Regions from separate parts of the Sphingobium sp. B2D3A genome, predicted to be linked through region 2. Evidence: riboswitches for the same ligand, from Rfam matches in the RefSeq annotation. Region 2 holds a riboswitch; the other holds the start of a gene.
The links. A riboswitch is a leader RNA that binds a small molecule or an ion and turns the genes downstream of it on or off. The one in region 2 is predicted to bind cyclic di-GMP.
Positions count from the first base shown of each region.

Region 1 (5,628 bases), 730 kb from region 2:
CCGCGCACCGGAGGGAAGGTTGCGCCGAGGTTGGCGACTTGAGGCGGGGTGGCTGTTTAGCGGCCCAGTCCCAAGGAAGTGCCGACCGTGTTGAGCGTGCCGGTTACCGGCGCCAGCAAGCCGCCATTGGTCGTGGTGCCGGCGCCTGCGCCTGCACCGGCTTCGACGCTGCCGCCAACGCCTAGCGCACCGCCGACCGAGCCGACCGTGGCACCGACCGTGCCAAGCACGCCGCCATTTACGTCGCCGCCCGTGGCCGTTCCGCCGCCAAGCACGCCGCCGCCTGACACGTCACCGCCCACGCCCACGGCGCCGCCGACAGACCCGACGGTCGAACTCACCGCGCCGAGCACGCCGCCCACGGCCCCCGTGCCACCGCCGGGCAGGGACGCGCCGTTCGGCAGCACATTGGCGTTGACCAGCGCCGGATCGCCGCTCCCCAGCAGTTGATTGCCGCCGAGCGCGACATTCAGCAGATTGTCGGAAATGCCGCCGGTGGGCGCCGTAATGTTGGTCACCCGTACATCGGCGATGCCGTTCACTGTCGCCAGCGCGGTATTGCCTGCGTTCAGCACGCCGGCGGATGCGAGCGTGCCCGTCGGCTGGGTGTCGCCAAGCACGCCGACGCCGATCGCGCCCGCTGTGCCATCAAGACCGTTGGTCACGGTGCGACCGCCAACATCGATGGACACCACATCGCCGACCACGCCTTGCGCGCCCTGCAGCAGCAGCGTGCGGCCCTCGCCGGCATCGACCAGCACCGTGCCGGTATCCTGCAGCACCCGCGTGATCGTGCCGGTCACGGGCTGCGTGACTGGCAAGGCAGCGGCGATGGGGGTGGTCACGCCTTGCTGGCCATCCGCGACGCCGAGCACGGCATTGCCGGCCGTCGCCAGAACCGGGGAGACCTGCGTAACGACGCCCCCAGCCAGACCGCCACCGGTGCCGCCGCCGCCATCGGCCGATCCGCCGCCCCCGGTATTTCCGCCGCCGGTGTTCCCACCGCCGGTATTTCCGCCGCCGCCCGTGTCAGTGCCGCCGCCGCCATTGTTGCTGCCGCCATCGCTGCTGCCGCCCGACCCGGGCGCTGGCGAGCCGACATTGGCGTAGCGGGAATAACCGCTGGTCTCGCAGGCGCTCAGCAGCATGGCGAGCGCGGAGCAGGCGGCTATGGCGGGCATGGCCCGGCATAGTCGTGACGTTCTGTTGGATCGGAATGTCGTCGTGGAAAGAACCTGAGCCATTGCGTCATCTCCTGTCAGGCTTGCAGCCGGGCTGGAGACGGAGCTATCCGATGGCAGGCCCACGTAGCGCGGAGCGGTGTGGAGCGATCATAGCCAGAGCGAGGCGTAGACACGCACACACAGCTCCGACCTCGGCTCCTTCGGCAACCCCGCTACCTTGAACCCAAGGCCGGAAGCTTTGCGTCACGGCGTCACCACCGCTTTGCCATTATCGGGATCGGAGTGATCCTGCGCTTGAAATGTCAAGCGCTGGAAAAGGTTCATGGAAAAGAGTCTGAACTTAACTTTTATCATGCCTGGGAGAACGTGCCGCCCGAGCGGGACCGTCCTGGCTCCCTTCGTCGCACCGGACTCGACAAGCCCGGCGAGGAATTCTATACCGCCCGATATGGAACAGACCGCCATCAGGGGTCGGCCCCGCGAATTTTGCTGCGAGCAGGCGCTTGCGGCCGCGTTGCGTGTGTTTTGGACCAAGGGTTATGAGGGCGCGTCGCTCAGCGAGCTGACGGACGCGATGGGGATCACCCGCCCGAGTCTCTATGCCGCGTTCGGCAACAAGGAGGCCTTGTTCCGGCAGGCGCTCGATCTCTACGAGCGGGAGAAGCTGGCCTATATCGGTCCGGCTTTGGATATGCCCACCGCGCGCGGCGTGGCGCAGCATCTGCTCGATGGCGCACTCTCCACGATTGCCGGCAATGGCCAGCCCACCGGCTGCCTCAGCGTGATCAGCGTCACCGCCTGTGGCGCGGAAGCGCAATCGATCCGTGAGGAAGTGCTCAAGCGCGGCGAGACCGTGAAGCGGGCACTGGTGGCCCGGATGCAGCGCGCCATCGACGAGGGCGAGTTTGTCGGGCCCACCGATGCGGAAGCGATCACGAAGTATCTCATCGCCGTTTTGCAGGGCATGGCGGTTTTGGCCGGCTCCGGCACCACGCGGGAGGAGCTGGAGCGCGTTGCCGAGACGACTATGGGGATGTGGCCTAGCCGCTGAAGCGCCTGGGGACCCAAGACCGATTTTGCGCGCTGCAAAATAAAATATCGGTCGGTACAAAAAACCGGGTTGACGCCTGAACATCCGATTAATATACCAGTCAGTACAGAAGGCGTGGGAGTGCGTGCGGCTTGGCCGGGCGCGTTCTGCTTGCCCGACTTGATTTGACAGCAATTTCATAGGTTCTGGTTTCGGGACGGACGCGCCGGTCGCGCACCGTCTTTCCCGGATCGATCCCTGGCATCCGCGATGCGCGCGCCCGGCAGCACTGGCTGTCCGGGGCTACCCCGTCGTGCCTGCCGGGGAAGCAGGAGGAGACATGGTGATGGCATATCTGGATCTGAGAGATGGCGGGGCACGGGCGATGGTCCCGGGTGTCACTGCATCGGAGGCTGCAAGCCTCCAGGTGCAGGATGGCCACCTCCTTCCGGTCGAGTGGACGATTGTCCGCCTTGCGCGGGAGGACGGTCTGTCTTCCCTCCGCGAGGAGAGCCGCCTGGGCCGCCTGCTGCGCCTCGTCTTCGGCTTCCGCCGGGCCATGCCGTTGGCGAGCGCGCGCCTCGAAGCGCTGCGGCGCATCGCGGTGCTGAGCTGGCACCATGGCTACAACATCGCCCCATCCGAGCTCGGTCGCTTTTACGAGGCCGGCTACACGACCCATCAATATGAGACGCTGCTCCGCCACATCGGCGCCCTGCGTCTGTCGATCAAGCGGAGGAACCGCGCATGAACATGCTCAAGAAACTCAGCCCGGCGGAAGCCACGCCCATCGACGCCGGCACGACGCGGCGCCGCTCGCTGACCCGTGCCGCCTGGGTGGCGCTGCCGGTGCTCGCCATTGCCGGGGCCTATGCGCTGATGCGCCCGTCGCCCCCGGCTCAGGCCGCGATGGCGGCACCCACTGTCACCGTTTCGGCCCCGCTCGCGCGCGAGATCATGCTGTGGGACGATTATGTCGGCCGGTTCGAGCCGAGCCGCGCGGTCGAGGTGCGTCCGCGCATTTCCGGCCAGATCACGGCCGTGCATTTCACGGACGGGCAGATGGTCCGCGCTGGTCAGCCGCTCTTCACCATCGATCCGCGCCCCTTCCAGGCTGCGCTGGCCGAGGCGCGCGCTGGTGTCGCCACGGCCCAGAGCGATCTCGCGCTGGCCCGCAGCGATCTTGAGCGCGCCGAACGGCTGGTGGCGGTAGAAGCCGTTTCCAAGAGCGAAGTCGACCGGCTCCGCGCCCGCGTCTCGGCAGCATCGGCTGCGCTGGCCGGTGCCCAGGCCCGTGCCCGCAGCCGCGCGCTGGATCTTGAGTTCACCACCGTGCGCGCGCCCATTGGCGGCCGCATCTCGGATCGGCGGATCGACCCCGGCAACCTCGCATCCTCGGGAGAGGGCGCATCCGGCACGTTGCTCACCACCATCAACGCGCTCGATCCGATCTACTTCACCTTCGAGGGGTCCGAAGCGCTGTTCCTCAAGACCAAGCGTGATGCCGATGCCGACGCCACGCCGGTCGAGATCAAGCTGCAGGACGAAAATGCCTATCGCTGGAAGGGCAAGCTCGACTTTACCGATAACGGCCTTGATCCGCGCTCGGGCACCATTCGCGCCCGCGCCGTGCTGCCAAATCCCGATCTGTTCCTGACGCCGGGCATGTTCGGCAACATGCGCCTCTCCACCGGCGCGCCAACCCGCGCGCTGCTGGTGCCGGACACCGCCGTGCAGACCGATCAGGCGCGCAAGACGCTGCTCGTCGTCGGCAAGGATGGCACCGTCGCCGCCAAGCCGATCGAGCTTGGGCCGGTTGTCGATGGCCTGCGCGTCGTGCGGGCCGGGCTGGATCCCGCGGATCAGGTGGTGATCGTTGGCACCCAGCTCGCCATGCCCGGCGGCAAGGTGCAGGTCCGCAAAGGCCGCATTGCGCCTGAGACGCAGCCGGCGACGCCTGCCGCCGCCACCGCGCTGATGTCCGGCCAGGCCACGTTTACGCGCTAGGTCGTGATCGGCTTCGCCTGAAGCCGATCCTGATCCGGTCCCTTTTGCTTTCCGCATGTCCGAGCCGTCAGGTGAAGCCGCCTGACCCGGACATGCTCTGAGCGCTGCCCCCGAGGAGATCTCCTCATGCGTCTGTCCCGTTTCTTCATCGACCGGCCGATCTTCGCGGCCGTCATCGCCGTCATCATCACGATCATCGGCGCGATCAGCTATTTCTTCCTGCCCGTTTCGCAATATCCCGAGGTGGTGCCGCCGACGGTGACCGTCTCGGCCATGTATCCCGGCGCCTCTGCCGAGACCGTGGCGGAGACCGTCGCCAGCCCGATCGAGCAGGAGATCAACGGCGTCGAGAACATGCTCTATCTCTCGTCGCAATCGACGGGGGACGGGCGCGTGGTCGTCACCGTCACCTTCAAGCAAGGTACGGACCTCGATGAGGCGCAGGTTCTGGTGCAGAACCGCGTCGCCATTGCCGAGCCGCGCCTGCCGCAGGAGGTGCAGCGCCTCGGCATCGTTACCAAGAAGACCTCGCCGGACTTCCTGCTGGTGGTGAACCTCATTTCGCCTGATGGCTCGCTCAATCGCGAGTATATTTCCAATTACGCGCAGACCCGCATCAAGGACCGGCTGGCCCGCATCGAGGGCGTGGGCGACGTGCAGCTCTTCGGCTCGCGCGATCTCTCCATGCGCGTGTGGATCGATCCGCGCCGTGCGGCGGCGCTGGGTCTGACGGCCGGCGACATCGTTTCCGCGCTGCGCCAGCAGAATGTGCAGGTCGCCGCCGGCACGCTCGGCCAGCCCCCCTCGGGCGGATCGGCCTTCCAGCTCAATGTCGAGACGCAGGGTCGCTTCACCGATCCGCAGCAGTTCGCCAATGTCGTCATCCGCACCGACGATCAGGGCCGGCAGGTCCGCGTCTCCGATGTCGCGCGCGTTGAGCTGGGCGCCGAGGATTACGGCACGTCGGCCTACCTCGGCGACAAGGACAGCGTGATCATCCCCGTCTTCCAGATGCCGGGATCGAACGCGCTGGCCGCTGCCGAGGCGATCAAGGCGGAGATGAACGTCCTGGCCAAGGACTTCCCGCAGGGCCTTGAATATCGCATTGTCTACAACCCCACCGAGTTCATCCAGAAGTCCATCGACGAGGTCGTGAAGACGCTGGTCGAGGCGGTGATCCTCGTCGTGCTCGTCATCATCGTCTTCCTGCAGAAATGGCGGGCGGCGCTGATCCCGGTGCTGGCGATCCCGGTCTCGCTCATCGGCACGTTCGCGGTGCTGGCGGGCATGGGCTATTCCATCAACAACCTCTCGCTGTTCGGCCTCGTGCTCGCCATCGGCATCGTCGTCGATGACGCCATCGTGGTGGTCGAGAATGTCGAGCGCAATCTGGAGAACGGGATGACT
Region 1 covers NZ_JAOQOI010000001.1:1,121,546-1,127,173, forward strand. The annotation lists gene M2337_RS05205 (hypothetical protein) at 57-1,181, opposite strand; cyclic di-GMP riboswitch class I at 1,384-1,461, opposite strand; gene M2337_RS05210 (TetR/AcrR family transcriptional regulator) at 1,633-2,235, shown strand; gene M2337_RS05215 (hypothetical protein) at 2,561-2,965, shown strand; gene M2337_RS05220 (efflux RND transporter periplasmic adaptor subunit) at 2,962-4,221, shown strand; gene M2337_RS05225 (efflux RND transporter permease subunit) at 4,348-5,628, shown strand, end outside.
Region 1: linked by a shared signal. The riboswitch ahead of M2337_RS05205 (hypothetical protein) and the one ahead of M2337_RS01720 (DUF4402 domain-containing protein) in region 2 are both predicted to bind cyclic di-GMP.

Region 2 (5,628 bases):
CGTCGAACTCGGAAACCGCCTCCTTCCGCGTGCCATCCTCACCCACAAGCGCAGCGCGCACGGACGACAGGCCCACGAGCTTGCCAGTCGGTTGCCGCAAGACGATGTGGACAAGCGCTTCCCCTACCGGCTTGAACGGATAAGCCAGCACCGCCACCTTGCCCCGGACGGGCGCAAATTCCACAATCTGGGGCGGAACGGCGACATAGGGCAAATCCACATCATCCAACCCAATCGTGACTCGGGCGGAGGGGCCATATCCCAGGCCGGTCACCAGCGCTCGGCCGTTCGCGTCGGTGACTTCCTCCCTGGTCCCGCCTTTCAGCTTGAGCCCGGATACAGGCAATTCGCCCGGATCTCGTCGACCGTTGCCATCGGAATCGAAGAAACTTTCGAACGCCAGATTCCCACCCGATGCAGCCCCGGAGCGCCGCACAGCATAGCGCCTGCTCAATGGATTGGGTGCCAGACTGAAGCTTAGCTGGATGCCGACGCTCCAGTCCCCTCGGGGTCTGGAATAATCCGCGCTGAAGGTAAGATCGGCTATCGGCAAGCGGACACTCAATCCCGCTTCCGCCGTCGTATCCCAGGTCGTTACAAATGATTGTCCGGCCGCGAGCCGCAGGGAGGAGCCTTCTCCGACGCTTCGGTCGACAGCCAGGTTAAAGGATCGGGCCTGAAGAGAGGGCTGCACATCATAGTCAAACCCGCCGCGAACTTGCCAGTCATAGCCCGGATTGAGAGACGCCGAGACATTTCCGGTCAATCGGTTCTGAGCCCCTGGCCCGGTCACGCGGTTATAATCCCAGCTGGCAGAGACCAGCGCACGGGCAACGGGAAGCGACATGTTCAATGTCCCATACACGGCGCTCTGTCCGTCCACATAGGCGTCTTGACCGATCCGCAAGGCCACCGGAATGATCGAGCGGTTTCCGGCCTTCAAGCCAAAGTCGAAAGTTGCTTCGGTTCCAGATCGCAGAGCGCGCCCGTCACCACCATGGGGGGCGGCGTCATCGACAAAGCCATTTCGGAATTCGGCGCGTCGTATCGTCGATGCGATCCCGAACGGCTTGCCCGCGATGCCCACGGCAGCAGCATATCCGCTCAGACTGTCTCGCGCTGCATCGCCCTGAACAGCCAGGCCGAATACCGAACCTCGCACGCCGGCCGAGAGGAGGAAGCGCGCGGCATCCTGCGTGGACGAATAGCGCGCGAGACCGACCGCGCCTGTCCAGCTTTCGGAAAAGCCGTACAGCACATTCAGCGTACCGACGAGCCGCCCAGCGCCCACGGATGGCTCCTGCGAGCCCTCGAAGCCAACGAGGGTCTTGCCCTGCTCGCCAATGCCAAAGTCGATAATCAGTTCTCCGGGAGCGGCCTGTCCACTGCCGACGGAAATGACCCGGGTGGTCTCAGTGCGGCTGCCATTGGGGCCATAATCCACAATCCGGATGACGTTGAGGCCACGAACCAGGGGGACATCGTCGAATTCATAGCGTCCTTCGACCGCCGTCGACTGCGCACCGCTCAGGATGTCGTTCACATAGATCTGGACGTCATGCCCACGTGCGAGCTCGCCGCGAATATCGACACGTTCGAAGATGCTCGCCTGCTCCAAAGGCCGGGTTGAAAACGCAAAGCCACGCGCGGCAACACTTCTGGGGCCTAGTGCGAGGGCCGGCAGGAATGTGTCGCCCAAGGAAGCGCTGGTCGCCCGCAGGGGGCCCAGCAAGCCGCCCTTCGGCTCACGCCGCTCAAGAAGCAACCGCGCCAGAGCTGGCTTCCCACGATCGTCGGAGGCGAGATAACCTTGAAACCCGGCGTTCAAGAGTGCGGCCGAAGCCCGCACGTCGAACCGCCTTTGAAAGGGTTGCCCCCGCGTATCGCAGCCCAAATCCATCGTTACATCGAAGGCGGGAAAAGACAGCATGCCAGCTGGCGCCGCCACCGAAAGAACCGGCTCCAGGACAGCGCCAGAATGCGCGATGCCCTCTCCCTGCGCCATCCGCTCAGCCCGCATCTGCACGGGCAGCTTTTCTCGAGCCTCGAGATTGAGCGTCAATTCCGACACATCCAATGTCATTCGAACCGGGAGCAGCCGTTCCATCAGGGAAACGGTCAGGTATATGTCTCCGCTCTCTTGCAGCGCGTCACCCGGCTTCAGTATGATGCGCGCAGTGCCCGCCCGCGCCTCACCCAACGCAATATCAAGGAAGATGGACTGGCGAGCCTGGCCCACCTGCCCCGTCAATCTGCCATCTGCCGGTGAAACCTGAACATCCAGATCGAGAAGGCGCGTCAGCGCGCCGACGGGGATGAGAACGATATCGTCGCCCACCTGAAGTGCGGGAAGCGCATCCGATAAAGATGCCCGGTCAAGGACAACCTCAAGCAGCAAAAGTTGATTATCGTCAGCGGCCAGTTCGCCGCTGTCCGCCCAAAGAGGAGTAGGCTGAGCAGTGGCGATCATGAGCATCAGTCCAATCCACAGGCTACGGCAAGGAGATCTGGCTCTGCGCAAGTATCTTCCCCGGAGCTGTGTCTTGGTCGGTGAGCACAACGCTGATTTGCTCGCCTCGCTGCGGATGAGAGCGCAGAGCGATCTTCACCTGTCGCCGCTCTATCTCAGGATAGACACCGATCCCGCGCACGACACCTAACGGCTCGTCCTCACGGCGCGCCTTCGCCTTCCGGATTTCGATATCGCCGAAAAGGGAGTTCGGCCCACGCCTCACAAGATCAAAAGTGACGACCGGCGTAGGGCTGTTCAGCTCAGACCCCGGCCCAGGGCTCTCCATCGTGAACCGTGTGTTTTCGATCGCAGCCTCAACCTGGGGCGTGCCGATGCGCACGATTACAGGGATGGAAATCCCAAGAACAGATGCGATGCGGAACGAAACCGCACCGGGCTCAGCATTCGCAGCCTGATCGGCGGTTAGGCCCGTGTCAGGTGGCGGCACCGCCGTCACCGTCAGATGCGTGCGATATTCGCCGGCGGGCCAGTCGCCGGTGCCACCTGCACGAAGACGGATTGTCTGCCCCGTCCCCGGCTTGAGCAGCACGCGCCTTGGCGTGACCAGCATCATGGAACGCGCTGATTGAAGCTTGGCACTGAGGTCTCTCACCTCCGGCGCGCCGTCTGCTTCATCCGTTGGGCGGATCTGGCCGGTGGGCAACATGACCCGGTCGACAAAGCTGATGTCATACACCCCGGCGGCGGTGCCCTGATTGAAGAGGAATATGCTCGCCGTCCGCCCCAGCCTATCAAAGGTGATCCGCTTTGGATTGATGTTGAGGCTGGCGCTCCCGCCGGCCTGCTCTGTCGTCGCAGGCTGGGCAGAAGAGGAAGTGCCAAAAGCGGATGGGAAGGCGCCAGCGACCAACGCGATAGCGATAGCGACGCTTTTGCGTTGGTTCGCAGATCGCGTGACACACTTCACGACGCCTGGCAGAGTCATCACCGGCGTCTCCAGCTCATTCATATTGCGCCAGGACCAGCAAAGGCCCGCCGTCGGGCCCGTAGCTGTTGCGCAGCGCTTTCAAAAGAAACGGCGGAACAGACAGAAGCCCATCGCCGCTCAGCCGGCCCATGAGGACATCCTCGAACCCTGAGGGACCGGCTTCAAAGGACGGGAAATTATCATCGCTCAGCGTCGCAATCGGTACCCTGAGCGAACCCCCTGTACCTGGCTGGACGAATGCTTGTGAGACCAGGAGAGAAAACGTCTGGTTGCTGCCCCCGGCGATTTGAATAGGAGCGGCCATGGAAAGCCCGGCGTTTTGGTCGCTCTCGTTTGACTGCGGCCCTGGCGACAAGATCATGACCCGGAGGCTCGACTGAAGAACCAGCACCGGCTGCAGAACAATGTCCTTCGCCGATTGCGTGATCGAAGCTGGCTCCACGATCGAAACCTGGCCTTTCGCAGTCGCTTCCGCCGCGTTCGCCTGTGAGGCTGCAAGCGCCGCGCAAAGGCACAGCGCTCCCAGCGCAGGAGCGGTCGCCCGCAACAGGCGCACTCCCATCCGGATGGATGATGAGACCGTCACGAGACGCTCCTGCCACAGGTCAGTTGTAGGCGACGGTCGCCGTGAAGCTGCCCGAGTAATTGCCAGAGGCCTGCGTATTGGGCAGGGAGAAGCTACCGCCGACGCCGAAGGTCGCGGTGCCAGCTGTGCCGATGGAGCTGGACAATGTGCCCGTTGCGGCACTCGGCGTCAGCGTGACGGTGATCGTGCCGCCGGGCGTACCGGTCATGGAGAAGCTGGCGGGCACCGAGATCGAGAAAGTCTGCCCCCCTTCACCCGAGACCGTATAGGCGGCGCGCGACGTCGTGCCGCCAGCGGCAACGGCGTCGCCGGAACCAGACAGGCTGCGATTGCCCGTCGAGGCATCGACAGTGACCGTGTTGGTCCCTGCTACCGAGGGTTTCACGATCGTGCCGAACGCAAGGTCGCTGGTTTTTGCGATCGAAATCGGCTGAACAATCCGGGCTGTACCCGTGGTCGACACAGATGCTGAGGACTGAGCGTAGCTTGCCGCCGGGATGGAACCCAGAAGCGCAATTGTCGCGATAGACTTCAAGTTCACGAACATGACGATGTCTTTCTCTTACTTGATATGCACATGAATTTAATCGGAAAATATCAGACCCCACCCGCCTTGGAGGCCCTCGGGCGGCATCGTTTCGCGGATCTTGGGATTACAAGCGGGTGCATCTGGCGAGCCAGTCGCAAGCAACTGGATCACGTGATGATCGGTAAGGGTGCTTGCTGACCGTCGCCAAAGACGGGCCGTTGCCTGATGAGGGCGGAAAGGATCTGGAAGGCGCGAGGACGACAGGTCCACAATAGTTCTCCGTTTCGGTAACCCCGCTATCCCTGTGAGGGACCGGAGGCTTTGCGTCCCATCGTCGCCGATGGTTTGCCGTTTCGACCGAGAATCTCGGGCGCTATTAGGTAAATTTTGATTTAACTATTATACGCTACACAGTCAACGCCTATGTGGTGAACGACCAGATGGAGAATTGTGCGACTACTCCCATGTCGAACCGCAGATCGAGTAGCCCGATTAGGAGCGCGTTTGTTTTCAATGAAATAAACGCGAGGTTTGGATCATCAGAGCCTAAGCAACACGCCAATAACTTCGCGGACTGAAACGAACCGACGATGCGGTTAGCTCGCGCCAAACCGAATTCCATGAGGATGTATTTCGTTGCCGCCGCTATGATCCTGATGAATTACACATCCGGGCTAAATGCCAAGGCCCGTCTCGCGAAAAACGCCGCTTGGGCTCCTCTCCCCCCGCTTCGCTTGTCAGGGCGTGGAGCGCGCGACGCGGCCAAGCGTCGGTCCTCGTTTGAGCGTTTGCGGGGTGGGGTGCGGCCTCAGGATGTCGGCGCAATGCCGGAGAGCAACCGCCTCAACCGGCAGAGCGCACGAAATTCTGGCTGATCTGCTGGCCGGACCGCGCCAGTCTGCGTACCTCGGGCAGCCGGGACGCTTCATATCGCACGAGCGCGGCTTTGGGGTCGGTCCGCAAGGCCGCCGGGTCGAGGCAGCGCGCGAGGGTGAGAGCATCTTGCGCGGCGGTTGCAAAGCCATTGCCCGTCATTGGCGTGCAGACATGGG
Region 2 covers NZ_JAOQOI010000001.1:394,205-399,832, forward strand. The annotation lists gene M2337_RS01705 (hypothetical protein) at 1-2,476, opposite strand, end outside; gene M2337_RS01710 (hypothetical protein) at 2,493-3,482, opposite strand; gene M2337_RS01715 (hypothetical protein) at 3,475-4,047, opposite strand; gene M2337_RS01720 (DUF4402 domain-containing protein) at 4,067-4,594, opposite strand; cyclic di-GMP riboswitch class I at 4,860-4,936, opposite strand; gene M2337_RS01725 (FAD-dependent monooxygenase) at 5,420-5,628, opposite strand, start outside.